4 regions of the Sinobaca sp. H24 genome follow, and region 4 is predicted to be linked to each of the others. Evidence: riboswitches for the same ligand, from Rfam matches in the RefSeq annotation. Region 4 holds a riboswitch; each other region holds the start of a gene.
What was found. Region 4 has a riboswitch for glycine ahead of MMY81_RS29340 (serine dehydratase beta chain). Riboswitches for the same ligand answer to the same signal wherever they lie in the genome.

Region 1 (7,877 bases), on a different contig from region 4:
TTCTTTTTTAGAAAATTCATGTCGCAGAACCGGCTTTCTTGCTGCAAGCGTCTCATCCAGCCTTTTAATAACTGTCGTATGCGGCGCTTCCTGAACCGTTTCCGGACTTTCTTCTGCTTCTTTCGCGATCGTAATCATAGCGTCTGCAAATTCATCAAGCGTTTCTTTAGCCTCTGTCTCTGTTGGTTCAAACATCATACACTCTTCTACATTAGTAGGAAAATATATAGTAGGCGATGATACCCAAAATCCAGCAGACGTTTAGCGATATCAAGCGTTCTCACACCAAGCTGTTTCTGTCTTTTTCCAGAAAGAACAAATTCGTGCTTACAGTGTCTATTATATGGAAGATCATAATACGGTTCGAGAAGTCTCATCAGGTAGTTTGCATTCAGTACCGCGTATTCAGATACTTTGCGGAGCCCCTCAGCCCCCATCGTGCGGATATACGTATGGGCTCTTACATTGATTCCGAAATTTCCATAAAAAGGCTTTACTCGTCCAATAGATTCCGGACGATCATAGTCCCATTTGTAGGTTCCGTTTTCTTCTACAAGCAGCGGTTTCGGCAGGTAGGCAATTAAATCCTTTTTTACGCCTACAGGGCCGCTGCCCGGACCTCCTCCGCCATGAGGCCCGGTAAATGTTTTATGCAGGTTCAGGTGAACGACATCAAACCCCATATCGCCCGGACGTGCTATTCCTAAAATAGCGTTGGAATTGGCTCCATCGTAGTAAAGCTTGCCGCCGGCCTGATGAATAATAGCTGCCATTTCCTGAATATCTTCTTCGAACAGTCCGAGCGTATTAGGATTTGTCAGCATCAAAGCGGCCGTGTCTTCTCCTGTTACTTCTTTTAAATGTTCAAGGTCAACCAGACCGCGTTCATCGGTCTTTACCGTTACGGAATCAAATCCAGCTACCGTAGCTGACGCCGGATTGGTTCCATGTGCCGAATCAGGAACGATTACCTTGGTTCGTTTGTGGTCCCCATTTGCCTCATGGAACGCTCTAATCATCATCAGACCGGTCCATTCTCCCTGAGCTCCTGCAGCCGGCTGAAGGGTTACTTCGTCCATACCAGCTATCTCTTTTAACTCTTCCTGCAGTTCAAACATCAGCTGCATGGCACCCTGCACCTGATAGTCCGGCTGATAGGGATGAAGATGGGCAAACCCTTTTAATCTGGCGGAGTCTTCATTCATCTTTGGGTTATACTTCATCGTACATGAGCCGAGTGGATAAAAGCCGGAATCAACGCCGTGATTTCTAGTAGATAGAGCTGTATAGTGCCTCATAATCTGGAGCTCTGATACTTCCGGCAGTTCCGGGTTTTCCGTACGCTGCATCTCCTCAGGCAGAATCATATCCAGGTCCACGTCCGGCACTTCGAGCTCCGGAAGCGAATAGCCGGTACGTCCCGTTTTACTGTATTCAAATATCAGTTTCTGTTCTTTATTCATGCCAGCACCCCTTTCAATTCTTCCACAAAGTGATCCATCTCTGCTTTGCTGCGTTTATCTGTCACACAAAGGAGCATCTGCCCTTTTTTGCCTGCCTTCGTCTGTTCCAAATCATATCCGCCGATAATGCCGCGTTCAAATAAAGAACGATTTATGTTATCGACAGAGTCCGGGAGCTGGATAACAAATTCATTAAACACAGGCTGCTCTGCTGTTATTTCTATGCCCGCCTGCTGAAGCTGCTGCTTCAAATAGTGTGTTTTTTTCACATTCTGCACAGCCATTTCTTTTACGCCCTGTCTGCCGAGAGCAGTCATTGCTACAGATGCCGCCAGCGCATTAAGTGCCTGATTCGAGCAGATGTTGGATGTCGCTTTGTCTCTGCGGATGTGCTGCTCTCTTGTCTGGAGGGTCAGTACAAATCCACGGATTCCATCTTCATCTTCCGTTTGTCCGACAAGTCTGCCTGGTACTTTACGCATTAATTTTTTTGTTGTCGTAAAATATCCGCAGTGCGGACCGCCAAACTGGGTTGGGATACCAAAAGGCTGGGCGTCGCCGGTAACAATATCGGCACCAAATGAGCCGGGTGATTTCAGTACGCCAAGTGCCAGCGGATTACTTGATACGATGAATAAGGATTTATGCTGGTGGATTAGTTTTTCTGCAGACTGAAGATCTTCAATCGAGCCGTAAAAATTAGGATACTGAAGGATAACACCGGCTGTATGCTCGTCGATTTGTTTTTCCAGCTCGTCCATATCTGTTTTTCCATCTGTAAGAGGAATGGTCTCCACTATAATTCCCGGCCCGGAAGCATAGGTTTCGATTACGTGCAGCGATTCCGGATGAACACCTTCCGACACTAAAATTTTCCGCGAGGAACTTTTGTGCTGGCTTCCTGCAACCAGTGCCGCTTCGGCAAGGGCGGTATGGCCGTCATACATAGATGAATTGGCAATGTCCATGCCAGTTAGTTCACATATCATTGTCTGAAACTCAAAAATAGCCTGCAGCTCTCCCTGGGAAATTTCAGGCTGGTAAGGAGTGTAAGCTGTATAAAATTCTGAACGCCTGATAACATGATCAACAATCGAAGGAATATAATGATCATACACTCCTGCGCCTAAAAAAGAGGGGTACGACTGCAGATCAGCATTTTTATTACTCAACTGCTGCAGTTCTTTCATTAATGCTGTTTCATTCAATGGGGCACGCAGTTTCATTTCCCCTTTGTACCGTATCTTTTCCGGAATATCGGCAAAAAGTTCTTCTGTAGTGGAAACTCCTATAGTTTTTAGCATTTCCTGCTTATCGGTTTCTGTCATGGGCAAATATCGAAAATCCATTTTTATTCCTCCTCTTTCCTATCCTTTTTTATAAAATGGAACCGGTACGACTTTTGCTGTTTTATTCTTGCCTCTAACATCAACAATAACTTCACTGCCCAACTCTGCCGCTGCTGCTTCTATTAAAACGAGACCGACATTCTTTCCAAGAGTAGGAGACTGCGTTCCGGAAGTGACAAAGCCCACTTCTCTGGAGTCAGGAGAAAATACGGTGTAGCCAGTGCGGGGTATACCTTTATCGATCATTTCAATTCCAGCAAGTTTTCTCGGAACTCCGGCCTCTTTTTGCTTTTGCAGTGCTTTTTTTCCAATAAATTCTCTGGAATCCTTCAGCTTCACAGCGAAACCCATTCCTGCCTCCAGAGGAGAAATGGTATCAGAAAGTTCCTGTCCATACAGAGGAAGCTTCGCTTCAAAACGAAGCGTGTCCCTGGCTCCGAGTCCTGCCGGCAAAAGACCGTGCGGGCCCCCTGCCTCCATGATCGTCTCCCATATACCCGCAGCATCTTCTGCTTTGCAGTAAATTTCGAATCCATCTTCTCCCGTATAGCCGGTGCGGCTTGCAAGCACCCGGCACCCAGCAAGCTCTGTCTTTTCAGAAAATCGAAAAGGCTTGATTTCTTTTAAGTTAGTTTGTGTTAATGTCTGTAGAATTTTCTTCTGCTGCAGGTCCCTGCAGGGCAAGAAGAGCTGTTTCTTTTGATATATCTTTTATTTGAACGTCCGGCCCGGCATGCTCCGTAAGCCAGTCAACATCTTTCGACGTATTGGCTGCATTAAGTACGAGAAAATATTTTTCTTCATTCAGTTGATAAACAAGCAGGTCATCAATCGTCCCTCCCTGTTCATTGCACAAAAAAGTGTACATGGCCTTGCCATTTTCCAATGAAGCCGGGTTGTTGGTAAGCATTTTCTGCAGAAAAGCCTCTGCATCTTTCCCTTCTACAATGGCTTCTCCCATGTGAGAGACATCAAACAATCCAGCTTTTGTTCTTACCGCCTCATGTTCTTCTTTAATACTGCTAAAACGAACCGGCAGCTCCCAGCCTCCAAAATCCGTTGTTTTTGCCCCATACTTTTCATATAGCGTGTAGAGCGGTGTCTGCAATGGCATTGTATATCCTCCTTCATTTGTAAAAACAAAAAAGACAGAGAAACCCCTGATATGGGTTTCTCTGTCCTAAAACCAGAAAGTTTCATCTCTATGAGACTGTCTTCGTGGGTGGCCCGCTCACGGGCACTCTCCAGAGATTCGTCGGATAAAAGTCTGTTTGCCTGAGAGATTCACTGCTGCTGCAGTTTGCTCCTTCGGCGCCGCTCCTCTGTATGCGGGCTCTCCCTTTATCGTCATCCGTCGATATTCTTTTTTATATGCTTGGTGCCCCGCTGATTAACGTCATGACGGAAAACCATCCAAAGACTAAAAAAGCGACTCCTGCAAAACCAACAGCAAAAAAATTACGGCGTCTTAATTCTCTTACTACAGCGAGAGCACACAGGATTGCCACTATTAAAAGTGTTACACCTAAAGCCATGCGGTCTACCCCCTTTAATATGTACAGTATTCTATTTACATTTTTCAAACAATTATGATATTGATTTAATTATACCGTTTGTTTTCTTATTTTGCACCTATATTTTTTTTAACGTACAATAAATGATAGACCGGCAAACGAAAGGAGTCCTCTTGATTATGGATTGGAAGCAAATACCGTTAGGCCCCCTGCAGACAAATTGTTATGTGTTATTTAATAAAAATAAAGAAGCCGTTATTTTTGACCCAGGTGGACATGGAGATGTACTAAATGCCTGGCTATCCGATAATAACCTTCAACCTCTGGCTGTGCTGCTAACCCATGCTCATTTTGACCATATTGGCGCTGTAGAAGATGTGCGTCAAAAATGGAATATACCTGTTTATCTGCATGAATCGGAACAAGATTGGCTTACAGACCCTGAAAAAAATGGGTCATCCCGCTTTTTAGGAGATGCAGCCATTAAAGCAGAGCCTGCTGACGTATTTATCACGAAAGAATCCGAGCTCAACATAGGATCTTTTCATTTTACCCTCTTTCATACTCCCGGCCACTCACCGGGCAGCATTTCTTTTTACCATAAAGAAACAAAAACCGTTTTTCAGGAGACGTATTATTTGAAAGCGGCATTGGCCGGACGGACCTGCCGGGCGGAGACTACGAAACGCTTATTACCAGCATTAACGAAGCGCTTATGCCGCTTCCTGAAGAAACTTCTGTTGCCTGCGGCCATGGGAATGTTACTACGATTGGAAATGAGATGGCCTCTAACCCTTTTCTTCATGGGTTTTCTTAAAACAATACTAGAATACAAAACAAAAAGGCTCTCGATGGGAGCCTTTTTGTTTTGAAAAAAACGGCATTTCTAATGAAAACCTGTTTCCATCATAAATGTGGTGTAATAAGTAAATCCTACAAAAAAAACGGTTAAATAGATGCCAAAAATATAAACATACATTCGTTCAGATAAGTTCATGAAACCAAGTCCAGAAAAACAGCGGTCTGAGCAAAAAAGAAAACAGCCATTTGAAACATATCCCCAACAAGAAAAGCACTGCAAATACAGTCGTCCAAAATGAAATCACCCGAAACATGCGATCCATTCAACATACCCCCTTTTCTTATCATTAGCGCTATTATGTATGCCCTTTAAATAAGAGTAGTTGTATATAGTATATAGCAGAAAACTTCTATTTGTAAATGCTTTCAAAGCTTTAGTTCATCGATTCATAATAAAAGGAGTGGCTCCTTTCCTCTCCGCTCTCGAGCTGCGCTGTAATCTTGACACGGGCTTTTCGGATACAGGAGAGCTGGAATTAATTACAGCCTTTGCTTCAGGAAAAATATATTCCTGTTTCCCCGCCTGTTTTCCATCCTGATACCATTTCTTTTCTGCATTTTGAAGCGTCCATTCCAGCCTGATACTTTGTTCATGAAGCACTGCGTTTTGTTTATGAACCGCATAGCTTCCAACCATGAGCATTGCCAGTCCGGCGCATAGTGCGCATAGTGCTGCGGCTATAGGCATCATTCCTCCCTTTTGATCCAGCCTCCATCCCTCCCTATGACCGACAGGCGGAATCCTGCAGGCGTCTCCCATTTTCGTCCGTTTTTTTCTATCACTGTAATATAAGCACCATATTTTCTGGGCTCCACGTAAAACGTTTCCACATTCTGGAGAACAATTTCAAATCCTTCATTGTTTTTTCTACGCACAATCCGGTCTTCCCGCTGTTCATAAAGACGTTCATCCTCTGGTTCTTTTATTACTATCCGGTTTTCTTCTATTTCTAACTCATGGGCATAATCAAAATCCGTTTTAAGCTGCTGAAAAAATATCGGAATGTCCTGTCTTCCTTTTATCAAATCGCTGGAGAATACCCCTATAAAAGGGATAATCAGTACAACAACAATGAGCGTTATTGCTAAAGATAGTACTGTTTCAATGAGAGTAAATCCTGATTCTTCACCCATATACATGCAGGCATTTTTTCGAATTTCGTTTATTTTGTGCCTCCCATTCCACACAAACCGTGGTTCCGCCCTTTTCCCTATAGCTGTGTAAAGTATATATGTCCCTCGGGCTCTTAGACTGATAGGGCTGTTTCGTAACATCTGCTGTGTTTACAAGCCATGCCTCTTCTTCCAGAACAGCCAGAGCTCTCTGCTCTTCCTGAACCGAACGAATTTCTATAGAAGCTGTTGTATACAAAGGAAGCACGAACAGTCCGGCAAGCAGAATTAAAGCAAGAGCCCCTGTGGATTCAAGCAGCGTAAAACCCTTATCCCATTGGTTCAATATAAAACCTCCCGCTGCCAAGCAGAAAAACCAGTCTGTACCGCTTATTCGGTGTATCAATCGTCAATGTTCCCGGCCGGCGGATGTTGCCATTTGCCGTAAAAACAACATCTGACTCTTTTAAACTGGCGCTTTCTACATACACTCCTTCCGGCATTTTCTTTGATTTAACAGCTGATGAATGAAAAGGTTTTATGCTGTAAGATCCAGCGCTTGAATTAAATAAAAATTGAGTTACTTCTTCATGAGAATATGCGTATTGCTGGGCAAACAGCAAATCTTCTTCAAGCACATGCAGAAATCGTTCGATTTCTTTTACCTGATAAAATGTATAGAGACTGTGTATAGGCCAGGCAGTAAATATAATAAGTATTCCCAGCACAATCAGCATTTCTGTCATCGTATGCCCTTTTTCATTGAATACTGGTGTCATTAAGACCCTTTGCGCACTTTCCCATTTTCCAGTACGAGAGGCGATTCATCCGGGCAGGTTATTCTATCGACATATTCCGCTTCCTGAAGTTCACTGAGAGAAGACGGGGCTTTATTGTATTCTACTGCATATGCGGCTGCCTGTGATTCCAACAGTTTAATCGTAGCGTCACAGCCTTTATTCTGAGCCACTCCGTTATTGGTAACAACGTTTGGAATGGCAATCAATAAAAGAACGGTAATAATCAATAGAACAATAAGCATTTCCACCATCGTAAATCCCGATTCTTTCATATTTCTTTTTGTCATGCGCCGTTTCTCCTTTGAATAATAATTTTTAACAGAGCTTCAATATTTTCCTCCTGAATCTGTTCAAGCTTTGTTACTTTTTCCTGAAGCACCATAAATTCTTCTTCTGCAAATGGTGTCTTTTCTGATATAACCGGCATCTGTGTACCTCCTTTTTTTAAATAGCATTCATTAGTTCAAACATTGGTAAAAATACGGCAAGAAACAAGCTGAGAACAATAAAACCTACAGCCGAAAATAAAACAGGCTGAAAAATCATTACCGCTTTTTTGACTTTTTCTTCGAGAAGATGCAAAAGCCTCTCGCTGTAAAACGATAAATGATTTCCTAATTTACCCGAAGCCTGCCCGTGGGATATAACAAATTTCATTTCTTCCTGAAAAACATTAAGGGCTTCCAGCGCATCGGCTAAGGGCTGTCCTTCCCTGAGGCGATCCTTCAGCGCACACCCCTGTTCTTGAAAAAACAAAAAATGATCCTGTTTTTCAAA
Region 2 (7,877 bases), on a different contig from region 4:
GAACAGTCAGGGACGCTCAGCCGGGGGTTGGAAGACGCCGGCAGGCACTATGCAAGAAGACTTGACGTTTTGCATGAACTAAAGAAAATGTCGATGTATCCTCTGCTTTTAATTTGGATTCTTTTTATGATTGGATTTGTAATGCTTCAGTATTTATTCCCTCAGTTTGAACAGCTTTTCACCTCGCTGCATGTAGAGCTTCCTTTTTTTACAAATGCCGTATTTATAGGTGTGCGCTCCGCTCCTTATTTTCTCATTCCTCCACTTGCAGGAGGCATTCTTCTAATGTTTTGGTGGGCGGTCTTCTACAGGCGTATGTCCCCGACAAAAAAAATGGAGATTCTTCTGCGGATACCCTTTCTTTCCTCTTATATAAAATTATTTCTTACCCAGTATTTTTCATTTCAAATGAGCAGCCTGCTGAAAGGAGGACTGTCTATACATAATGCCTGCCTCGTATTTGAAAAACAGGATCATTTTTTATTTTTTCAGGAACAGGGCCATGCATTAAAAGAACGTTTGAGGGAAGGCCAGCCTTTAGCCGACGCGCTGGAGGCCCTGAAAGTTTTTCAGGAAGAGATGAAATTCGTTATCTCCCACGGCCAGGCTTCCGGAAAGCTGGGAAATCATTTATCGTTTTACAGCGAAAGGCTTCTGCAGATTCTCGAGGAGCGGGTAAAAAAAGCTGTGATGATTTTTCAGCCTGTATTATTTTCGATTGTCGGCTTTATCGTTCTCAGCTTATTTCTTGCTGTGTTTTTACCAATGTTTGAACTAATGAATGCTATTTAAAGGAGAGATCAGTACATGCCGGTTATAACAGAAAAAGTACCCTTTGCAGAAGAAGAATTTATTCAGCTGCAGGAAAAAGTAACAAAGCTCGAGCAGATTCAGGAAGAAAATATTCAGGCCCTGTTGAAAATTATCATTCAAAGGAGAAGTGGAGTATGAAAAAAAGGTATGAGAAAGAAGCTGGCTTTACGATGGTGGAAATGCTGATTGTGCTGCTGATTATTACCGTTCTTTTATTAATTGCTATTCCAAATGTAGTCACAAACAACGGAGTAGCACAAAACAAAGGATGCGATGCTACGATTAAGCTTCTTGAATCCCAGGCAGCGGCGTACGCAGTCGAATTTAATAAAGCACCTGCTTCGCTGAGTGAACTTCAGGAGGCGGAATATGTCGATAGAATCACATGCCCGGATGAATCCACTCTTGTGTTGGAAAACGGGAAGGTACGCAAGGGGTCTTAATGGCAGCCGTTTTAAATGAGAAGGGGCATACGATGGTAGAAATGCTCATTGTTCTAGGTATGCTGGTCATATTTACCGCCTGGCCGATTCATAGTCTTTATACGTTTTATCAAGAAAAAGAAATCCAGCGGTTTTTGTACACCCTTGAAGAAGATTTGTTATTCGCCCAGCAGTATGCATATTCTCATGAAGAGGTGACCCATTTTCTATTTGATTCAAACTCTCAGTCCTATCACATTAAGCCGTTTCATTCCCCGGCGGCCGCATCGAAACAAATGCCTCCCGGTGTGTATATAGAAAGTGCAAGTTTAAAAGAGTCGGACATTGTCTTTACGGCAGCCGGAAATATCCGCCGGCCTGGAACGTTAACGATTGATACGCCGAACAGGCGGTACAAACTCGTTTTTCTCCTCGGCAGCGGGAGGTTTTATATTGAACCAATCTAATAAAGGTTTTACGCTTCTCGAATCTACGGGTGCCCTTGCTTTAATTCTTCTTGCCGGCTTATTTGTCCTTCCTTTATATATTACTGCGGCTGTAGAAATTCGTTCCGTGCAGGAAGAACAAAAAGCACTGGCTGTGCTGGAAGAAGAGGCATGGCTCGTTAATACAGCAGAGGTTACAAAACAGCCCTACCAGACCCAAAGTCCAAAAGGCATATACACATTACGAACTTATGAAGAACAGGGCGGCACGACGGTCTGTGTAGAATGGGAGGCGCAAAATAAACGAAACACGGAAAAATGTCTGCATGTATACGGATAAAGACTCAGGGTTTACCCTTATTGAAACAGTACTTTCCCTCTCCATAACGCTTATTGTTATCGTTTTAATTATTCCACTAATAGGCGTATTCTCAAGTGATGTAGTAAAAGGAAGGCAGGATATACCTGTGTTTTTCCAACAACTTAAAACGGATTTTGACTACGCGCATCAATTAGAAGTAGGAAACGGCAGGCTGGTGATAAAAGAGTCTGTCGATACGCGTCTCTATGAACAACGGGGCGACCGGATTGTAAGGAGGAAAAATAACGAAGGGTTTGAAATTGTTCTTCAGAATGTGGAAAACTTTCACGTAGAACCAAGAGAGTATGGGGCATATATTACCGTAACAGAGAAAAATGGACGCACATGGGAAACAGCAGCAGGATTCCGGCTGTCAATTATAGGGAGGGATGACGGTTGGATCAAAAGGGTGGAATGATGCCGATAGCAGCTGCTGTATGTGCTCTCTGTGCGGGACTGGTGCTGCTCATGGTTGGGAGCTATGCAGTTCACAAAACAAAACGCTGCTCTGCATGAACAAAGCATCCAACTGGAATGGATGCTTCAAAATGCAGAAAAGAAATGGTATCAGGAAGGAAAACAGCCGGGAGAACAAGAGTATGTGTTTCCAACGGGAGAGGCGGTCGTGGTCTCAACCATTACCGGACCCGGGACGTCCCGCGTGATGATTTCAGCAGAGCTCGAGGGCGGAGAACGGAGAAGTCATTCCTTTTCTTATGAATCCGCACAGGAAAGCTTTGAAAGCATTTACAAATAGAAGTTTTCTGCTATATACTATATACAACTACTCTTATTTACAGGGCATACATACTAGCGCTAAAGATAAGAAAAGGGGGTATGTTGAATGGATCGCATGTTTCGGGTGATTTCTTTTTGGACGACTGTATTTGCAGTGCTTTTCTTTGTAGGGGACATGTTTCAAATGGCTCTGCTCTTTTTCGCTCAGACCGCCGTTTTTCTTGGATTAGGTTTTATGAATTTATCTGAAAGAATGTATGTTTATATTTTCGGCATTTACTTAACTGTCTTTTTTGTAGGGTTTACCTATTACACGACTTTTATGATGGAAACTGGTTTTCATTAAAAAGCAGATAAACTCTTTTCAAGCAGAAAGGCTCTCCTTTGGAGAGCCTTTTTGCATGGCGTACATTATTTTTAAGAAAATCCATGAAGAAAAGGATTGGATGTCATTTCATTTCCGATGGTCGTCACATTTCCGTGGCCGCAGGCAACTGCGGTATCTTCAGGAAGAGGCATAAGGAAATCATTAATGCTTTTGATCAGTGTTTCGTAATCTCCTCCGGGCAGATCTGTTCTGCCAATCCCATTTTCAAAGAGCACGTCTCCTGAAAATACCGTTTCGGTCTCTTTATGATAAAAAGAGACGCTGCCGGGGGAATGGCCGGGAGTATGAAATAGGCTGAAGTGAAAAGAACCTGCTTGAAGTTCGGATTCTTTAGTAATAAACACATCGGCAGGCTCCGCTTTTATGGTGGCCCCGCCAAGAAAACGGGAGGATCCATTTTTTTCGGGATCCGTAAGCCAGTCATTTTCTGTTTCGTGCAGATACACCGGGATGTTCCATTTTTGACGAACATCTTCAACCGCACCAATATGGTCAAAGTGGGCGTGGGTTAATAAAACAGCCTGTGGGCGGAGATCGTTTTCAATCAGCCAGGTATTTAAGATATCCCCGTGGCCGCCGGGATCAAAAATAACAGCCTCTTTATTTTCATTAAATAAAACATAACAATTCGTCTGTAGAGGGCCTAACGGTATTTGTTTCCAATCCATAGCAGGAATGGCTCCTTTCGTTTCGCAGTCTATTAGTTATTGTACGCCAAAAAAAATATAGGTGCAAAATAAGAAAACAAACGGTATAATTAAAGCAATATCATAATTATTTGAAAAATGTAAATAGACTACTGTACATATTAAAGGGGGTAGGCTGCATGGCTATAGGTATAACACTTTTAATAGTGGCAATCCTGTGTGCTCTCGCTGTAGTAAGGGAAATAAAGCGCCGTAATTTTTTCGCTGTCGGTTTTGCAGGAGTTGCTTTTCTAGTTTTTGGATGGTTTTCCGTTATGACGATAATAAGCGGAGCACCGAGTATATAAAGTGAATAATGACGGATGACGATAAAGGGAGAGCCCGCATATAAAGAAGCGGCGCCGAAGGAGCAAACTGCAGCAGCGGTGAATCTCTCAGGCAAACAGACTTTTATCCGACGAATCTCTGGAGAGCGCCCGTTCAAACGGGCCACCCACGAAGACAGTCTCACATAGAGATGAAACTTTCTGGTTTTAGGACAGAGAAACCCCATGTCAGGGGTTTCTCTGTCTTTTTGTTTTATAAACGAAGGAGGATGCATATGCCATTACGAACACCGCTTTACCCACTTTATGAAAAGTACGGCGCAAAGATAACGGATTTTGGCGGCTGGGAGCTGCCGGTCCGCTTCAGCAGCATTAAAGAAGAGCATGAAGCTGTAAGAACGAAGGCGGGACTGTTCGATGTGTCTCATATGGGAGAAGCAATCGTAGAGGGGCAGGGAGCAGCAGCTTTTCTACAGAAGATGCTTACAAATAATCCGGAAGCGTTGGAAAATGGCAAAGCGATGTACACTTTTTTATGCAATGAAGACGGAGGTACAGTAGATGATCTTCTGGTTTATCAGCTGAATGAGGAAAAGTATTTTCTTGTCCTAAATGCAGCCAATACATCAAAAGACATAAACTGGCTTACCACCTATGCCGGCCCGGATGTTCAAATCAAAGATATATCATCAGAAACGGCTCTTCTTGCTCTGCAGGGACCAAAGGCAGCAGAAATACTGCAGACTTTAACAAAAGCAGATTTAGATGAAATCAGACCGTTCCGCTTTCTCGAAAAGGCGGATATCGCCGGATACCGGGTGCTCGCCAGCCGTACCGGCTATACCGGAGAAGATGGATTTGAGCTTTACTGCCGGTCCGAAGATGCTGAGGGGCTATGGGAAACGCTGATGAGCGCGGGCAGTACCCACGGCCTTGTGCCGGCTGGTCTCGGTGCCAGAGACACGCTTCGATTTGAAGCAAAGCTTCCCTTGTACGGGCAGGAATTATCTGACACTATTTCTCCGCTGGAAGCGGGAATGGGTTTTGCAGTAAAGCTGAAGGATTCCCGTGAATTCATAGGAAAAACAGCACTGCAAAAGCAGAAAGATAACGGAATTCCGCGAAAACTGGCCGGTATTGAAATGATTGATAAAGGCATTCCCCGTACCGGATACATTGTATTTTCCACTGATAATAAAGAGGTAGGATTTGTGACTTCCGGGACACAGTCGCCGACTCTTGGCAAAAATGTCGGTCTCGTTTTAATGGAAACCGAAGCTGCGGAGATAGGCAGTGAAGTTATTGTAGATGTTAGAGGCAAGAATAAAAAAGCAAAAGTCGTACCGGTCCCGTTTTATAAAAAAGGATAAGAAAGAGGAGGAATAGGAATGGATTTTCGCTATCTGCCTATGACAGAAACCGATAAACAGGAAATGCTCAAAACCATAGGGGTTTCCACTACAGAAGAACTCTTTGCTGATATTCCTGAAAAGATACGCTATAAAGGGGAAATGAAACTGCGTGCCCCATTAAATGAAACGGCATTAATGAAAGAGCTCCAGCAGTTGAGCGATAAAAACGCTGATCTTCAGTCGTACCCTTCCTTTTTAGGAGCGGGGGTTTATGATCACTACATTCCTTCCATTGTTGATCATGTGATCCGGCGTTCAGAATTTTACACAGCCTACACGCCTTACCAGCCGGAAATTTCCCAGGGGGAACTGCAGGCAATTTTTGAATTTCAAACGATGGTATGTGAATTGACAGGGATGGATATTGCCAACTCGTCTATGTATGACGGCCATACCGCGCTGGCCGAAGCGGCACTGGTTGCAGGAAGCCAGCACAAAAGCCCATCGCGGAAAATTTTAGTATCGGAAGGCGTTCATCCGGAATCGCTGCATGTAATAGAAACGTATGCCTCCGGACCTGGGATCGTGGTAGAGACTATTCCGCTTACGGATGGAAAAACAGATATGGATGCACTGGAAAAACAGATTGATGAACATACGGCCGGGGTTATCCTGCAGTATCCTAACTTCTATGGTTCCATTGAAGATCTGCAGGCCGCCGAAAAACTGATCCATCAGTATAAATCACTATTTGTCGTATCCAGTAATCCTCTGGCACTAGGCGTACTGAAATCACCCGGCTCATTTGGTGCAGACATCGTGACCGGCGATGCACAGCCATTTGGGATTCCGACGCAGTTCGGGGGCCCACACTGCGGTTATTTTACAACGACGAAAAAATTAATGAGAAAAGTACCGGGCAGGCTCGTCGGCCAGACGGAGGACGAGGATGGCATCCGTGGATTTGTATTGACGCTTCAGACGAGAGAACAGCATATACGCCGTGATAAAGCGACGTCCAACATCTGTTCCAACCAGGCACTCAATGCCCTGGCTGCATCTGTAGCCATGACGGCGCTCGGCAGGCAGGGAGTCAAAGAGATGGCCGCCCAAAACGTTAAAAAAACACATTATATGAAACAACAGCTGCAGCAGGCAGGAATACAAATAACAGCAGAGCAGCCCGTTTTTAATGAATTTGTTATTCAACTCCCGGACTCGACCGATAAAATAAACCGTGCCCTATTCGAACGCGGCATCATTGGCGGATACGACCTGGAACAGACGAAAGCAGGCAAAAAAGGACAGATGCTGCTTTGTGTAACAGATAAACGCAGCAAAGCAGAGATTGATCTCTTTGTGGAAGAACTGAAGGGGGTGCTGGCATGAATAAAGAACAAAAGCTGATTTTTGAGTACAGCAAAGCTGGTCGTACAGGTTATTCGCTGCCGGAACTGGAAGTACCTGATGTGGATATGGATACCATTCTGCCTGCAGAAATGCAGCGGACAGACAGCCCGGAACTTCCGGAAGTATCAGAGCTGCAGATTATGAGGCACTATACAGCACTATCGACTAGAAATCACGGAGTGGATTCCGGCTTTTATCCGCTTGGTTCATGTACGATGAAATATAACCCTAAAATGAACGAAGACTCCGCCAGGCTGAAAGGATTTGCCCATCTTCATCCGTATCAGCCGGACTATCAGGTGCAGGGCGCGATGCAGCTGATGTATGAGCTGCAGGAAGAGCTCAAAGAGATAGCAGGAATGGATGAAGTGACGCTTCAGCCGGCCGCAGGAGCGCAGGGGGAATGGACCGGCCTGATGATGATTAGAGCGTTCCACGAAGCTAATGGAGACCTTAAACGAACCAAGGTTATTGTTCCGGATTCGGCACACGGCACAAATCCAGCGTCCGCTACGGTAGCCGGGTTTGATTCAGTGACGGTAAAAACCGATGAACGTGGTCTGGTGGATCTTGAGCATTTAAAAGAAGTCGTTGGGGAAGACACGGCAGCTCTAATGCTTACAAACCCAAATACACTTGGCTTGTTTGAAGAGGATATCCAGGAAATGGCGGCGATTATTCATCAGGCTGGAGGCAAGCTGTATTATGATGGGGCGAACTCCAATGCTATATTAGGAATAGCGCGCCCGGGCGATATGGGATTTGATGTGGTTCACCTGAATCTGCATAAAACATTTACCGGCCCGCACGGAGGCGGTGGTCCGGGAAGCGGACCTGTAGGTGTAAAAAAGGATTTAATCGCTTATCTTCCGAAACCGCTGCTTGTAAAAGAAAATGAAGCCTACAAATGGGACTATGACCGTCCGGAATCTATTGGACGTGTAAAACCTTTTTACGGAAACTTTGGCATTAAC
Region 3 (7,877 bases), on a different contig from region 4:
GCTGCTTGTGCGACCGGTCAAACAGCTCCGCACCGAGGTCGGTCTCCAGGTTTTTAATCATTTTGCTGATAGTTGGCTGTGTGATAAATAAATGTTCCGCGGCTTTCGTGAAGCTTTGAAAACGGGAAACCTCAATAAAGTATTTCAAATGGCGGATATCCATACGACCGCCTCCTTTTATGACGATGGATGTTTGGCGAGTACGAGTTTTTGGATAGCATCCGCGACGCCGTGTGCATTATTGGAGAGCGTTTCATAGTCCGCGTGCTGCTTGATCACAGGAATGGCATTTTCCATGGCCACGCCGCAGCCGGCGTACTGTATCATCGACAGATCATTGCCGTTATCCCCAATACACATGACTTGCTCCCGGGTAATGTCAAGACTTTCGGCCAGCTGCTGTACCGCACTGCCTTTGCTTGCCTGCGGATGCAAAATTTCAAAAAAGTAAGGCGCGCTCTGTACCATAGTGTACTTCTGTTTCAGCGAATCCGGCACGGCTGCAATAACCTCACTCAATTTTTCCGGATCATGGATAAACATAACCTTTGGAAAAAGCGTCCCTTTTGGCATTTCCTCTACTTTTCGGTAGCTGAGCGGAAGTTGGGTCAGGTGAGCTTCCAGGATCGTATACCGGCTGATGTCTTTATTAGGTGTATAGACCTGCTTAGAATCAAAATAATGCATCGGCGTCTCAAGCTCCCGGCTTACTTCGTACAGCTCCTCAAGGTTTTCGTGAGTCAGCGACAGCTCGTTTACGACGCGGCCGGTATGCGTGTCCTGAACGAGCGCCCCGTTGTAGGCAATAACGTAGTCCCCCTCGTCTGTAAGCCCGAGTTCATCCAAATAGCGGTGTACGCCGCCAATCGGGCGTCCGGTGCAGAGAACAATGTGGGACCCTTTGGAGCGGGCTTCGAGCAGCGTCTCCCGCACCTCCGGTGTAATCTCGTGCTGATCGTTCAGCAGCGTTCCATCCATATCAATAGCTATTAATTTGTACATGGGAAATCTCCTATCCTGTTTCTCTATTTTTCTCTCTATCAGCATAGCGCGTTTAAGAAATGAAATCTATCCTGTCTATGGAAGCAGAACCACTTTCCCTAGTTTTCCGGCTTTTTTAAAATACGTCTGCGCTTTTCCCGCCTCTTCTAATGAAAAAGTACAGTCGATCACCGGTTTTATTTTCCCGGCAGCGACCGCGTGTAGCAGATGTTTGAATTCGGCCCTTGTTCCCAGCACAGAACCGTAAAGCGTAATATGTTTTAAATAAAGAAGCCGGAAATCAAGCTCTGTTTTCTGGCCGCCCGCTCCTGCGGGAACACGTCCAAGCCCTTGCTAAGGAGCTGGACATCCCTTTACTGTTAAAGCGATGCACTCCTGACACTAAAAACGTTATCTTTATCATCATAGCGTGTTAAAGGGCCGAAATCCATCCCGTTATCAGAAAAAAAGCGCCGCTCCAAAGAGAGCAGTGCGCTATGGATGGCGGGTTAAGAAGAAAGACGGGCGTTTCCGTATATCCGCATCGCTTCTTGCATAAATACAGCCAGGCCGTCTCCAAACTGATCAATGTTTTTAGTGAAACGCTCGTCCTCTGTATACATTCGGCCTAAGCTGATAAACACTTCCGGCGGATATTCCCCGATCGTCTGCAGCAGGTCGTACCAGTGACCGATTCTTTGCTGCACCTCGTCAGATCCCGGGTCTTTCCGACGCACTTCTGCCAGGCTCCGGTAGATGTCGTTAAATCGCTCCTGTTCGTTCTCGCTCCAATGATTGACGTTCCGATTAACGGCGTTAACTTTTTCTCTGCCCCAGCGCTTCTGTGCTTCTTTTTCATATGGGTTGGTTGAAAAATCAAACCCTTTAAATTTATCTGGGTTGTTCATCGTCTTCTCTCCTTTATGGTGACGTATCGTCCGGTCAATCGTGCCGATCATCTCCTCAATCTGCTGCTGTCTGGCGCGCAGCCTTTCTTTATGACCGGCAAGCATAGATACCTGTTCCTCTGTCGTTAAGGCGGGCATGGTCTTAATAGTGGCCAGCGGGACTCCGGCATCCCGCAGAAGCAGAATCTGCTGGAGACGGTCCATCTCATCATCATTGTAGAGCCGGTAACCTGATTCTGTGCGCATCGAAGGCACCAGCAGGCCGATGTCATCATAATGGTGAAGCGTGCGCACACTGATTCCGGCAGTTTCTGCCGCTTCCTTAATTTGGAGCATCCTTTTCTTCCTCCTTCCTATCTTTACTATAAGGTCTGACGCAGCGTGAGGATCAAGGGGCTGCAGATAAAAAAATCCCGCCCGGTAGCCGGACGGGATTTGTGTTTATTTTACGTGGGCCTGGATCGTTTCTTCATCCATCTTGAGTACATCGGTCATGTAGCCTCTGCCCCAGTCATACATTACATCCAAAATAGGAATTAAGGTTTCACCGTGGCTCGTGAGGGAATACTCTACTTTAGGCGGAACGACCGGATATACTTCCCGGTGCACGATCTGGTCTTCTTCGAGTTCTCTGAGCTGGGTGACTAGCATGCGCTGCGTAATACCTGGAATCATGGCTTTCAGCTCACCGAATCGTTTGGTGCCTTCTTTGCCCAGATGCCAGATTATCAGCATTTTCCATTTGCCGCCGATAATCGATAAAGTTAGTTCTTTTTCACAGTTGTACACTCTTTCATCAAATCTACTCATGTTCTTTATCCCCTTTACAGGCTGATATGGCCCAATAGTATACTTTTTATCACTATGTGCGGTAAATGTGGGTACTTACATTATCTGCTGGTACGAAGTATACTTGATTTTGTGCCCGGGGTAAAGAACCTCTCACACTTTTTCAAACAATCAACTGGAGGTTTTACCTATGAATAGATTTACCATACCAAGAGATATTTATTTCGGAGAAGACGCACTGGGCGTACTCGAAACACTTGAAGGCAAAAAAGCCATCCTCGTTATCGGCGGCGGCTCTGCCAAGAAAAACGGCACGCTGGACGCCATCGAGCAGAAACTGGCTAAAGCATCGATTGAGACAAAAGTAATCGAAGGTATATCCGATGAACCAACGACGCAGAAAATCAGCGAAAGTGCTTCCGTTCTGGAATCCTTCCAGCCGGACTGGGTCATTGGTATCGGCGGCGGCTCTGTTATGGACGCAGCCAAAGCAATGTGGGTCTTCTATGAGCACCCGGAGCTGACGTTTGAAGATGCAACAAAACCTTTCGAACTTCCACGTCTTCGCGGCAAAGCGAAATTTATTGGCATTCCAACAACAAGCGGAAGTGCTTCTGAGATTTCCAACCTGTCTGTTGTAACCGATGCGGAAACAAATATCAAATATCCAATGGCTGACTTTGAACTAACGCCGGACATTGCGATCATTGATCCAATGACGGTAGATCAAATGCCAAAAGACGTAACGGCCAACACAGGCATGGATGCCGTAACGCACTGCATTGAAGCATATGTAGCGAAGCCGCACACGGTATTTACCGATGCATTGGCTTTGGAAGGCGCAGAAATTTTGAAAAATGACCTGCTCCGCTCGTATGACGGCAATAAAGAAGCCCGCGAACAGGTACACTATGCACAGGCAATGGCCGGTATGGCGTTTGCCAACGCTGTTCTTGGTAACGCGCACAGCCTGGCTCACAAAAGTGGTCCAACATTCGGCATCGCCCACGGCCTTGCTAATGCGATCTATCTTCCGTACGTGATGCAGTTCAACCGTTCTGTTTCAGCTGACCGCTTTGCAGTAATTGCAAAACGCATCGGCCTGAACGGTACGACATCTGAAGAGCTGACCGATTCGTTGATCGAATGGGTTCGCGACTTGAACGTACAGATGGAAATTCCTTCTACCCTGCAAAAATGGGGACTTGATGAAGAAACGTTTACTTCTCACGTAGCGGACATGGCGAAAAATGCTGTCGGTGATCCGTGTACCGGCACTAATCCCCGCGAAACATCCGAAGCAGAGATGAAAAAATTATACGAAGCTGCTTATTACGGACAAGACGTCACGTTCTAATACTGCTTACCTCAAAAAGCCCGCTTCCTCTACTAAGAGGAAACGGGCTTTTTTACTGAAAAAAACAGCTTATTTTGGAAATCTCGTAATCAGCGGATTCTGCGGGTGCGCATCCGCCCCCGGCTTTTATGCCGTTTTTTTGCATTTTTGCTGCGCTCGATCCGGTGCATCGACACGCCAACGAGCAGGGCGCCAATAATTGATAACCATAAAATCAGATCCATAGCCATCCTCCTTTGCAAAACGAACTCATATAGGTGTTATCATATCATAGAAAAGAAGGCATTTCTCTAATCCCCTGTTAAAAAGAACAAGGCCTGGCCGCCATCGCTGCTGACGCTTTCTGTCCGGCAGGGGTTACCGCAAGTCCGCCTTTGGAAGTTTCTTTTAAAGCAGACGGCATGCTGCTTCCAATGCGATGCACGGTATCAATCACTTCATCACAGGGTATTCGGCTTTGTATACCGGCTGAGCCTGCAGTAGGCGTAGCAACGATCACTTCCATGCGGGCATTGCTCTCTGAGACAGCCATCGCAAACAGCATAGCGTCACTGATTAAAGTTCCGGACAACGGTGTGCCCTGTTGAACATAGTCGTTCATACGGGAGGCATCACCGCCCGAAAGACCACTTTCGGATTCACAGGTATTAGCTGTTCCTTTTTGGACAGCCTGCTTCATTACCTGCAGCCGTTCTTTCATCTGCAGACGAACTGCTTCCTCTGATCTGCCGGACCGAATAACTTCCCGGTTAAGCATCCATTCTCCTATAGAACTGCTTCCTGCCTCTGCTGCCTCAACTATATCCTTCATTCGCTCTTTCATCATGAATATCTGTCCTCCTTTTTTTAAAGTCGGCTGCAATTAGTTTTAATGCTGCATCGGCTGCGATTGCAATATGTACTGGTTCATTATTGAGCGAGCGGATTTCTGACAGCCCTCCGCCGATAGAAGCTCCTTCTACTATTACAGTTTGTCCAGATAAGTGAGCTTTAATAACAGCAGTGTTCGGATGACCGTCCCATCCCACGTCAGTCATTGGATTTAGTATAATATTCATTTTCATGTCCTCTGCTTCTTTCTGTGACTCACGTATACCGTGTGATCGAGCATCCATACCCAGCAGTCCGCCAACAATCGCTTTATCAGTACCATGCCCTTGAAATGTATCGGCAAAAGAACCATATAAGGTGATTTCTGCCCATTCCGGTACGTTCCCCAGCCATTCATAAACGAATCGTCCAATCGAAACCGCACCCGCTGTATGGGAACTGGACGGTCCTACCATAATTGGTCCGATAATATCAAAACAACTGTCAAAACTCATTAAACCCACGCTCCTTATTGGATTGATGGATTTTCTCTTATCCAGTAATGCTTCACCGCGCAAAAAAGGGACAGAGAAAAGCCAGAATTTCTTCTGCCTTTTCTCTGTCCCTTTTACCTGAGAGATTTGCTTCAAACAAGGAAGCTCCCCTTTGGCGGCCCGCAGGCTCTCTCCAGAGTTGCATCCAGCAGCGGTCAGTTTACCTGAGAGTTTAGCCGCCAAGGCTTTTTTGGCGAATTGCTCCTTCGGTGCCGGATACTTAAACCGGTCTCTCCCCCTGCTGTCATTTGCCGAACATATTATTTCTTTGAATATACCGCTGTATTCTCTTAAAGTCAACGTTCTATTATATCTGGACAAACAAAAATATTCCTGTTATGTTTTAAATGATAATGATTTTCAATATCAATAAAGGATGTGTATGTATATGTTGAAAAAATGGACGACAGCTTCTGTTTTTCTTTTCTGTCTTGCGCTTTTTCTTTCCGCCTGCGGAAACAGCGGCTCTGAGGAAAACAGCGATACCGGAGAAGCCGGACAGGCTGAGGAATCCAGTGACACGAGAACCGTTACCGCTGAAAATGGTGAAGTGGAAATCCCGGCAGATCCGGAGCGTGTTATTGCGCTGCAATTCGCCGGCGACCTTCTTGCTTTAGGTATTGAGCCCATAGGCGTGGATTCTACAATAAAAAACAATTCCGAACAGCTGGGAGAGGAACTGGCTGATGCGGAAGATGTAGGAGATCCCTCCGTGGAAAAGGTCCTGGAAATGGAACCGGATCTTATTGTAGCCCCTACATATTTAGACGAAAATGTTATCAGCCAGCTCGAACAAATTGCTCCAACGGTTACTGCACCATGGGCGGAGATGGATGCAAAAGAAGAAGTGGCATATTTCGGTGAGATGCTTGGTCGTGAAGAAGAGGCAGATGAATGGATTGCTTCCTACGAACAGCAGGCCGAAGACGCCCAGGAACAAATCAATGATATTATTGATTCCGGCGAAACCGTGGGAGTGTATGAATTATCTGCGAAGGAAATATACGTCCACACCACACCGGGACGCGGCTCCTATAATTTATACGAAACCCTGGGTCTGCCTGCTCCTGACCTCGTTCAGGAGGAAGTACTGGATCCCGGCGAACAGTTCGCAGCGCTTTCTCTGGAAGCACTGCCCGACTATGCAGCGGACCATATGTTTGTCACTGTCTATGAGGAAGGCGGCGTGGAAGAAGCAGAACAATTAATGGAGAGTTCCATTTGGAAAAGTCTGCCTGCTTATCAAAACGACCAGATATATATGGTGCCACTGGAGAAATTCTGGTTTAATGACGGAGTTTCGCTGGAAAGACAGCTTGATATTCAGGTGGAGGAGCTTACTTCAGGGGACTGACTCCAGAAGGTACATAAGCTTCTATAATGAGAAATAGTCCGCCGTATAATGAACGAACCTGATTGATGCGCAGCGGACTTTCTTCCACCAGCTGCCGGGTCGGCCGGTTCAGCTGACAGCCCTCTGCGGCCAGCTGCCAGGCTGGTGTTAGAAAATCCTGGAGCGCCGCCGCCTTTGGGTGATGATCCATTCGAACATGCTCAAATAACTGTACGCGCCCCCCTGGTTTGACGACTCTAGCAGTTTCGCTGAGAGCGAGTACGGGATCCGGGATTGTGCAGAACGCAAGAAAGGCGGCGGCTTCATCAAACGTATTATCAGGAAAAGGAATGCATTCAGCAGAAGCTTCTGCCCAGTAGAGTTCCCCATGCTTTCTCTTACGGGAAATGCGTCTGATTTTAGCGGCATCCGGCTCCAGCATGGTGACACTTTCCGCCTGCTGATAGTAAGGTATCGAAGCACCTGTACCAGAGCCGATATCAAGCACATGTCCTTTAACAGATTCGAGCATCCCGCGGCGTATCTGCCTAAAGCGGCTGTGTTCGAGCGGAGCCATAAGCATATCGTAAATACAGCCTTTCATTTTTTTCCCCCAGACAAAACCGGTTCTCTAGAAAGAGGACCGGTTTTTTATTTATGATTCTTCAGCGCCTGCTGCGTTTTCTTTTGGACGCTTCCGTTTTATATCGATAATGCGTCCGCCGGCAAAGCCTTCGTTAATCATGCGGTCGATATCAAGTTCATATTCTTTTATTTCATCACGAACGATACCCTTTTTCTCTTTTTCAGGAGCAGTCATCTTTGCCACCTCCCTTCTTGAAAAACGGCTCACCTGAAAAATAAATCAGGTATATTTTCTTACTCCTATTATATCATGATCTTCAAGATATGAATCATTTCCTACATTTTATTTCGTTCACTGTGGTAGAATATACTTAACTATATTCTCAAATTATGGTAGAAATATAATATTATATCCATTCTGCTTTAATTTAGAGTTTGAAGGAGAAACGATAATGCCTTATATGGAAATTAATTATACAGAAAAGCTGGATCACATTGTGTCGGAAGCAATTGATTATTTAAGCGCTTCTCTGCAGGCAAATACAATATTTTTTTCCACT
Region 4 (7,877 bases):
GATATGCTTGCCGGTGTAAAAGGAAACGTTCTCGATATTGGCTCAGGTACAGGAGCATCGATGCCTTACTACAGACAGGCGGAAAGTGTGACCTTCCTGGAGCCGGACGAGGGGAAGCTGAAACGAATCTCCCGCCGTACAGCGCTGCCACACGTATCCTATTATATGGCACAGGCTTCTGCAGAGAATATGCCATTTTCTAACGATACGTTTGATGAAGCCGCCGCTTTTCTTGCTTTTTGTACCATTCCGGATCCCATTCGTGCGTTACATGAAACCGCGAGAGTAGTGAAACCCGGGGGACGGATACAACTTTTGGAACACGTTCGTATGGACAGCCACCCGAGAGCGGCAAGGATTCAGGATATTCTAACACCGGCCTGGGAGCGGGTGGCGGAAGGATGCCAATTAAACCGGTCGACCCGGCATCTTGTGGAAAAAAGCCCGCTTCGTCTGGAACGTGTCCAATCATTATACGGCGGTCTGGTCCTTATACTGGAAGCGTATGTGCCGTTCTAAATTATTCCTCGGACGTCAGCTCATTTACAAGGATATCCAGCTGTTTCTCCATGGACACACCGTCATTAAACCAAAACTCTTTATGATCTACCATATGAATTTGATCGTTTTCATAAGCAGGCAGGTTTTTCCAGATCGAGCTTTCCATCAGTTCCTCTGCTTCCTCTACGCCGCCTTCTTCATATACTGTGACAAACATATGATCCGCTGCATATTCAGGGAGGGCTTCAAGAGAAAGGGCGGCAAATTGCTCGCCGGTATCAATCACTTCCTCCTGCACAAGGTCTGGAGCAGGGAGCTCAAGCGTTTCGTATAAGTTATACGTTCCGCGCCCCGGGGTGGTGTGGACATATATTTCTTTAGCAGACAATTCATACATGCCGACTGTTTCCCCAGACTCAATAATATCGTTTATCTGTTCTTTCGCATCCTCTCCCTGCTGTTCGTAGGAGGAAATCCATTCTTCGGCTTCTTCTTCGCGGTCCAGCAGCTCACCAAAGTGAGCGACTTCTTCTTTTGCATCCATTTCCGCCCACGGTACGGTGATCGTCGGGGCGATCTGCTCGAGCTGACTAATTACATTTTCCTCTAAATATGTAGGAGCCACGATAAGATCAGGTTCCATCTCCAGTACTTTTTCAACAGAAGGATCACCAACATCTTCTGCGTCAGCAAGTTCCTCTTCCAGATGATTGGAGTTGTTTTTTAACGTGGAGTCGATTCCGATTGGTTCAATGCCTAATGCAAGAAGGTCTCCTGCAAACTGAAGCGCGATAACACGTTCTGGATCTGCCGGAATTTCCACTTCACCGTTACCGGCTGTTACGGTTCTCATACCGCCGTCTGCTTCTTCTGTTTCCTGCGCACTGCTGTTTTCCTCAGAATCACTGCTGCCGCAGGCAGCAAGAAAAAGCACAAAGCAGAACAGAAAGGCTGAAAAACCTGCCTTTTTAATATACATTAACATCCACCATCCTTTATTGATATTGAAAATCATTATCATTTAAAAATATAGCAGGAAATTCTTTCCTTGTCTACATGCAATATGCAGTTGACTTCAAGTGAGGACCACGATATATTCAAAGATATAAACCGATCGGCAAATGACAGCAGTGGGAGAGACCGGAGGGTACCAATCCGGCACCGAAGGAGCAATTCGCCAAAAAGGCCTTGGCGGTTAAACTCTCAGGTAAACTGACCGCTGCCGGATGCACCTCTGGAGAGAGCCTGCGGGCCACCAAAGGGGAGCTTCGTTCAAGAAGCTAATCTCTCAGGTAAAAGGGACAGAGGAAAGGCAGAAGAAATTCTGGCTTTCCTCTGTCCCTTTTTTGTATAGTAAAGCATTACCGAGGCAGAGGAAACGCTGAATCCTAAGAGGAGCGTGGATTTAATGGGATTTAACAGCTGTTTTGATATTATTGGACCGATTATGGTGGGACCATCCAGTTCCCATACCGCAGGTGCCGTATCCATCGGAAGGTTTGTTTATGAGTGGCTTGGCGGAGTTCCGGACTGGACAGAGATTATGCTTTATGGATCGTTTGCAGATACGTACCAGGGACATGGCACGGATAAAGCAATAGTAGGAGGACTTCTTGGTATGGAGGCTGCATCCCACAGCATACGTGAGTCGAAGCGTTATTCCATAAAAGAAGGACTTGTCGTTAAGATGAATCCCAGAACAGACATAGGATGGGAAGGGCATCCAAACACGGTCCATATTCATGCAAACCGCTCCGGATATTTTACAGCGATAGAAGGTGTTTCAATCGGAGGAGGTCTTTCCGAAATAAGGAGCATCAACGGCGAAGCGGTTTGTATCGACATCCCGGCAGACAGTAATATTAAACAAATAGCTGATACTTATAAAAGCAGATTGGCTGGCCGACTATGACAACAGAACGAATGAAAGATATCGTCAACGCGGCTGAAGCAGATTACCTATCCATTGGAGAGTGGATGCTGAACAGGGAAGTTTCACGCTCCGGCAAAACGAAAGAAGCTATTCTTCTGCAAATGAGAGAACGGCTGCACGTTATGAAGAAGGCCGTACGCCAGGGCATCACGAATACAGAGGAGTCAGAAAGCGGCCTTTCCGGCGGCGATGCCGCCCGAATGCAGCACTATACGCAGCAGAACGTGCCTTTATCTGGAAAATTAATCAGCGACGCGATGCTGTTTGCCATGGCCACCTCGGAAAGCAACGCCCGGATGGAAGTTATTGTAGCAACACCTACTGCCGGATCCGCGGGTATTCTTCCCGGAATCCTGCTGTCACTCGAAGAGAACCAGCATATCAGCGAGAACCAGATAACGATGGGCTTGTTTTCAGCAAGTGCCATTGGCTATGTGTTTGCCAATCATGAGATGATCTCCGGTGCTGCCGGCGGCTGTCAGGCAGAAATCGGCTCGGCCGCAGCAATGGCAGCCGGTACAATTGTAGAAATAAAAGGGGGGACTCCCACTCAGGCCTCCGATGCGGTGGCGATAGCGATGAAATCACTGCTCGGTCTTGTATGTGATCCGGTAGCCGGCCTCGTAGAAGTCCCGTGTGTAAAGCGTAATGTCATCGGCACTTCGATTGCATTCAGCGCTGCTGACATGGCATTAGCCGGTATTCAAAGCCGCATTCCGTGTGATGAAGTTATTGATACAATGCACCGCATTGGAAGCAGTATGCCTGGTTCGTTGAAAGAAACGTCCAAGGGCGGATTGGCAGTAACGCCGGCCGGACAGCGAGCGGCTTCTGCGATGGCGGAAAGACCCTGTTCTTTTTAACAGTGCAGGAGGGAAATGCTTTCTTTTCTATGATATGATTAAACACACATGAGTTCGCTTGGAAAAGGAGGATGGCTATGGATCTGATTTTATGGTTGTCAATTATTGGTGCGCTGCTTGTTGGTGTTGCGATGCACCGGATCGAGCGAAGCAAAAACGCAAAAAAACGGCATAAAAGCCGCGGCCGGATGCGCACCCGCCGCATCCGCTGAATGCCAGGCTTCCTGGATATACTATTTTTTTCAAAAAAAGCCCGGTTCCTCTTAGTAGAGGAACCGGGCTTTTAGGTGCAGACAGCTTTAGAACGTAACGTCTTGTCCGTAATAAGCAGCTTCGTACAGTTTTTTCATCTGATCTTCGGATGTTTCACGAGGATTTGTACCGGTACATGGATCACCGACAGCATTTTTCGCCATTTCTTCTACATGAGAAGTAAATGTCGCTTCATCAAGACCCCATTTTTGCAGGCTGGAAGGAATATCCATCTGTACATTCAGGTCACGAACCCATTCGATCAATGAGTCTGTCAGTTCTTCTGATGTCGTGCCGTTCAGGCCGAGGCGCTTTGCGATAACAGCGAAACGATCTGCTGAAACAGAACGGTTGAACTGCATGACGTACGGCAGGTAAATGGCGTTGGCAAGACCGTGGGCAATGCCGAACGTTGGACCGCTTTTGTGAGCCAGGCTGTGGGCGTTACCGAGTACGGCGTTGGCAAATGCCATGCCGGCCATTGCCTGTGCATAATGAACCTGTTCGCGGGCTTCTTTGTTGCCGTCGTATGAACGAAGCAGGTCATTCTTTAGTATTTCTGCGCCTTCTAATGCCAATGCATCGGTAAATACTGTGCGAGGCTTGGCTACATACGCTTCGATGCAGTGTGTCACGGCATCCATTCCTGTATTAGCTGTTACATCCTTTGGCATTTGATCTACTGTCATTGGATCAATAATGGCAATATCCGGCGTCAGTTCAAAGTCAGCCATTGGATATTTGATATTTGTTTCCGCGTCTGTCACTACAGACAGGTTGGAAATCTCAGAAGCACTTCCGCTTGTAGTTGGAATACCGATGAACTTCGCTTTGCCGCGCAGGCGTGGAAGTTCAAATGGTTTGGTTGCATCTTCAAACGTAAGCTCCGGATGCTCATAGAATACCCACATTGCTTTTGCTGCGTCCATAACAGAACCGCCGCCGATTCCAATAACCCAATCCGGCTGAAACGATTCCAGAACAGATGCACTTTCGCTGATTTTCTGCGTTGTTGGTTCATCAGATATACCTTCGATTACTTTTGTTTCAATCGATGCTTTAGCCAGTTTCTGCTCGATCGCATCAAGCGTGCCGTTTTTCTTGGCAGAAGCGCCGCCGATAACGAGGGCTTTTTTACCTTCTAATGTTTCGAGTACGCCCAGTGCGTCTTCTCCGAAATAAATGTCTCTTGGTATTGTAAATCTATTCATAGGTAAAACCTCCAGTTGATTGTTTGAAAAAGTGTGAGAGGTTCTTTACCCCAGGCACAAAATCAAGTATACTTCGTACAAGCAGATAATGTAAGTACCCACATTTAACACACATAGTGATAAAAAGTATACTATTGGGCTGTGACAGCCCATAAAGGGGATAAAGAACATGAGTAGATTTGATGAGAAAGTATACAACTGTGAAAAAGAATTAACGTTATCCATCATCGGCGGTAAATGGAAAATGTTGATTATCTGGCATTTAGGTAAAGAAGGAACCAAACGATTTGGCGAGCTGAAAGCCATGATTCCGGGTATTACGCAGCGTATGCTCGTTACCCAGCTGAGAGAGCTGGAAGAGGACCAGATCGTCCACCGGGAAGTATATCCGGTCGTTCCGCCTAAAGTAGAGTATTCCCTCACAAGTCATGGTGAAACCTTGATTCCTATTCTCGATGTAATGTATGACTGGGGCAGAGGCTATATGACGGATGTTCTGAAAATGGATGAAGAAACGATTCAGGCCCACGTTAAATAAATACAACTCCTGTCCGGACACCGGGCAGGAGTTTTTTTGTCTGCCGGTATTGACCCTGACGCAGCGTTATCCTTTATCGTAAAAGACAAGAAAGGAGGAAACGACAGATGCTTCAAATTAAAAAAGCGGCAGAAACTGCGGGAATCAGTGTGCGAACGCTCCATCACTATGATGAGATCGGACTGCTCGTGCCTTCCATGCGCACGGACTCAGGCTACAGACTATACAGTGATGAGGGCATGGACTGCCTTCAGCAGATATTGCTTTTCCGGGAAGCCGGTGTACCCCTGCTATCTATTAAGGAGATGATCTCACTGGAGGTGCAGACACAGGTTCGTATGCTGGGTACTCACAAGGAAAAGCTTCTGGCCAAACAGCGGCAGATTCAGGAAATGATCCACACGATCGAACGGACGATAAGCTACCATAAAGGAGAAGAGATAATGAGTAACGCTGATAAATTCACAGGGTTTGACTTCACCGATAATCCGTACATTGAGGAAGCAGAAGAACGCTGGGGCAAAGAGTACGTTACATCAGTAAACCGGAAAATTAATCAATGCGAGGAAAACGGCCAGGAGCGGTTTACTGCCTTATACCAAAGTCTGGCAGAAGTGCGCCGGTATGATCCGGGCTCTGATGAGGCACAGAAAAGAATCGGAGAATGGTACGAGCTTCTGCAGACGATCGGCACCTATCCGCCGGAAGTGTTTATCAGTCTTGGAGAGATGTATACCGAAGACGAACGTTTCACGAAAAATATCGATCAGTTTGGGGAGGGGCTGGCTGTGTTTATGAGAGAAGCGATGAAAATATATGGAACAGCCCGGCTTTCTTATTAAATAAAGAGATATTCACGAGACACCGCTCCAGGCAGGACGGTGTCTTTTTATGGAATCCGGATAGATTTCAGTCCTCAAACGCGCTATGCTGGTAGATATAACGTCTGATTATTTTTTAACTGCTGAAAAACGAAGCTCTCAATAAGCAGATCCAGACTTAGTATTGAAAGAAAGGCGATGTTTATATGAAAGCTGTACAAGTAACAGGCTACGGTGATATCGATAAATTAGAATTAGTTAACCGGACTATTCCAGAACCAAAAGAGAACGAGGTACTGGTTAAAGTGGAGGCCTGCGCCATAAACAATACAGAAATTTGGATGAGAGAAGGAGCCTATGGCACCGGGTCCCAGTCAGGGTGGCGGGAAGAGGGGGTTCAATTTCCCCGAGTGCCGGGTTCTGACATAACAGGAACGATAGTAAAAGAAGGAAGTTCTGTGACCCCCTCCATGCTTGGCAGAGACGTCGTTCTTTTCCCGTTTACGTCAAGTGGAAAAGCAGGATCTGAACATTATTCAGAAGATATGTCTTTTATAGGATCGGAATATGACGGCGGATACGCGGAATACGTCGTATGGCCGGCTCATTTATGTTTTGATATGCCGCTGTCCGACTATACAGAGAGTGCGGTTTTTACGGTCAGTGGTTTGACCGCGTGGCATATGGCAGAACAAATCCAAATCATGCCTGAAGAAACAATAGTTGTAACGGGGGCGAACGGCGGGGTGGGATCTTTAAATGTACAAATTGCTTCAAAAGTATATGGAGCAAGGGTTATTGCTATTGTAGGGGACCTGGCCCTGGAGGAGGATATAAGGCAACTGGGCGCTGCTCATGTTTTATCTTATAGATCAGTGAACCTTGCTGAAGAAATACTGGAAATAAATGACGGCCAGGTAGACGCTGTATTGGATGTCGTAGGGGATGCATTATTTTCTACTTCCCTCCAGGTGCTTAAGAAAGGCGGGAAATTCTGTACTGCTGGTTCAGCAGGCGGTCAGAAGACAGAACTTGATTTAAGAACCCTTTATTTAAAGCACATTACACTTTATGGTTCTGTATTAGGAACGAGAGAAGAGTTTGAGCGTATGCTTCAAGCCGTTTCAGAAGGAAAAATCAAACCGGTTATTGATTGTACGTATCCGTTAGAAGAGGCGAAAGCGGCGCAAACGTATTTTAAAAAAGCAGGAAAGCTGGGCAAAGTCGTTCTGCTTCCTTAAGACCAGCTGCCTTCTGTCTAAATGATTATACTCTGCCAGCACCACTTACTAAGAGTGGTGTCTTTTTTTACAAAAACGGGATAGATTTCATACTTTAAACGCGCTATGCTGATAGGGTGGAAAAATAGAGAAACGGGATAGGAGATTTCTAATGTATAAATTAATTGCAATTGATATGGATGGAACCCTGCTGAACGATCAGCATGAGATTACGACAGAAGTGCGGGAGACTATGCTTGAGGCCCGCTCGAAGGGTTCGCATATAGTGCTCTGCACCGGACGTCCCATTGGAGGCGTCTACCGCTATCTCGAGGAGCTCGGCCTGCAGGATGAAGGCGATTATGTCATCGCCTATAATGGTGCTTTGGTGCAGGACAGTCATACCGGCCGTGTGGTCTCGGAGTTGTCGCTGACCTATGAAAACCTGGAAGAGCTTTACGATGTAAGCCGGGAGCTGCAGACGCCCATGCACTTTTTTGATGCCGAGCAGGTGTATACACCAAATAAAGATATCAGC

Region 1: linked by a shared signal. The riboswitch ahead of gcvT (glycine cleavage system aminomethyltransferase GcvT) and the one ahead of MMY81_RS29340 (serine dehydratase beta chain) in region 4 are both predicted to bind glycine.
Region 2: linked by a shared signal. The riboswitch ahead of gcvT (glycine cleavage system aminomethyltransferase GcvT) and the one ahead of MMY81_RS29340 (serine dehydratase beta chain) in region 4 are both predicted to bind glycine.
Region 3: linked by a shared signal. The riboswitch ahead of MMY81_RS08280 (serine dehydratase beta chain) and the one ahead of MMY81_RS29340 (serine dehydratase beta chain) in region 4 are both predicted to bind glycine.

What each region holds. Positions count from the first base shown of each region.
Region 1 covers NZ_JALBWT010000027.1:37,592-45,468, reverse strand. Annotated here, with positions in the region: partial or broken gene gcvPB (aminomethyl-transferring glycine dehydrogenase subunit GcvPB) at 16-1,463, opposite strand; gene gcvPA (aminomethyl-transferring glycine dehydrogenase subunit GcvPA) at 1,460-2,812, opposite strand; partial or broken gene gcvT (glycine cleavage system aminomethyltransferase GcvT) at 2,831-3,926, opposite strand; glycine riboswitch at 4,066-4,163, opposite strand; gene MMY81_RS24330 (DUF2759 domain-containing protein) at 4,180-4,347, opposite strand; partial or broken gene MMY81_RS24325 (MBL fold metallo-hydrolase) at 4,506-5,143, shown strand; partial or broken gene MMY81_RS24320 (DUF2626 family protein) at 5,213-5,450, opposite strand; gene MMY81_RS24315 (hypothetical protein) at 5,567-5,878, opposite strand; gene MMY81_RS24310 (competence type IV pilus minor pilin ComGF) at 5,875-6,321, opposite strand; gene MMY81_RS24305 (hypothetical protein) at 6,314-6,646, opposite strand; gene comGD (competence type IV pilus minor pilin ComGD) at 6,630-7,079, opposite strand; gene comGC (competence type IV pilus major pilin ComGC) at 7,079-7,387, opposite strand; gene MMY81_RS24290 (hypothetical protein) at 7,384-7,527, opposite strand; gene comGB (competence type IV pilus assembly protein ComGB) at 7,545-7,877, opposite strand, start outside.
Region 2 covers NZ_JALBWT010000002.1:134,383-142,259, forward strand. Annotated here, with positions in the region: gene comGB (competence type IV pilus assembly protein ComGB) at 1-792, shown strand, start outside; gene MMY81_RS03815 (hypothetical protein) at 808-951, shown strand; gene comGC (competence type IV pilus major pilin ComGC) at 948-1,256, shown strand; gene comGD (competence type IV pilus minor pilin ComGD) at 1,256-1,702, shown strand; gene MMY81_RS03830 (hypothetical protein) at 1,689-2,021, shown strand; gene MMY81_RS03835 (competence type IV pilus minor pilin ComGF) at 2,008-2,460, shown strand; gene MMY81_RS03840 (hypothetical protein) at 2,524-2,799, shown strand; gene MMY81_RS03845 (DUF2626 domain-containing protein) at 2,887-3,126, shown strand; gene MMY81_RS03850 (MBL fold metallo-hydrolase) at 3,198-3,836, opposite strand; gene MMY81_RS03855 (DUF2759 domain-containing protein) at 3,995-4,162, shown strand; glycine riboswitch at 4,178-4,275, shown strand; gene gcvT (glycine cleavage system aminomethyltransferase GcvT) at 4,417-5,511, shown strand; gene gcvPA (aminomethyl-transferring glycine dehydrogenase subunit GcvPA) at 5,530-6,882, shown strand; gene gcvPB (aminomethyl-transferring glycine dehydrogenase subunit GcvPB) at 6,879-7,877, shown strand, end outside.
Region 3 covers NZ_JALBWT010000004.1:194,853-202,729, forward strand. Annotated here, with positions in the region: gene cidR (cidABC operon transcriptional activator CidR) at 1-163, opposite strand, end outside; gene yidA (sugar-phosphatase) at 178-1,002, opposite strand; partial or broken gene MMY81_RS08255 (zinc-binding dehydrogenase) at 1,078-1,320, opposite strand; gene MMY81_RS08260 (MerR family transcriptional regulator) at 1,491-2,225, opposite strand; gene hxlR (transcriptional activator HxlR) at 2,331-2,699, opposite strand; gene MMY81_RS08270 (iron-containing alcohol dehydrogenase) at 2,869-4,035, shown strand; gene MMY81_RS33305 (hypothetical protein) at 4,125-4,259, opposite strand; gene MMY81_RS08275 (L-serine ammonia-lyase, iron-sulfur-dependent, subunit alpha) at 4,337-4,861, opposite strand; gene MMY81_RS08280 (serine dehydratase beta chain) at 4,830-5,360, opposite strand; glycine riboswitch at 5,542-5,647, opposite strand; gene MMY81_RS08285 (iron-hydroxamate ABC transporter substrate-binding protein) at 5,788-6,753, shown strand; gene MMY81_RS08290 (class I SAM-dependent methyltransferase) at 6,737-7,336, opposite strand; gene MMY81_RS08295 (hypothetical protein) at 7,388-7,552, opposite strand; gene MMY81_RS08300 (hypothetical protein) at 7,770-7,877, shown strand, end outside.
Region 4 covers NZ_JALBWT010000043.1:23,133-31,009, forward strand. Annotated here, with positions in the region: gene MMY81_RS29330 (class I SAM-dependent methyltransferase) at 1-519, shown strand, start outside; gene MMY81_RS29335 (ABC transporter substrate-binding protein) at 521-1,480, opposite strand; glycine riboswitch at 1,623-1,730, shown strand; glycine riboswitch at 1,733-1,809, shown strand; gene MMY81_RS29340 (serine dehydratase beta chain) at 1,910-2,413, shown strand; gene sdaAA (L-serine ammonia-lyase, iron-sulfur-dependent, subunit alpha) at 2,410-3,297, shown strand; gene MMY81_RS29350 (hypothetical protein) at 3,369-3,509, shown strand; gene MMY81_RS29355 (iron-containing alcohol dehydrogenase) at 3,597-4,760, opposite strand; gene hxlR (transcriptional activator HxlR) at 4,930-5,298, shown strand; gene MMY81_RS29365 (MerR family transcriptional regulator) at 5,406-6,140, shown strand; gene MMY81_RS29370 (zinc-binding dehydrogenase) at 6,326-7,360, shown strand; gene yidA (sugar-phosphatase) at 7,512-7,877, shown strand, end outside.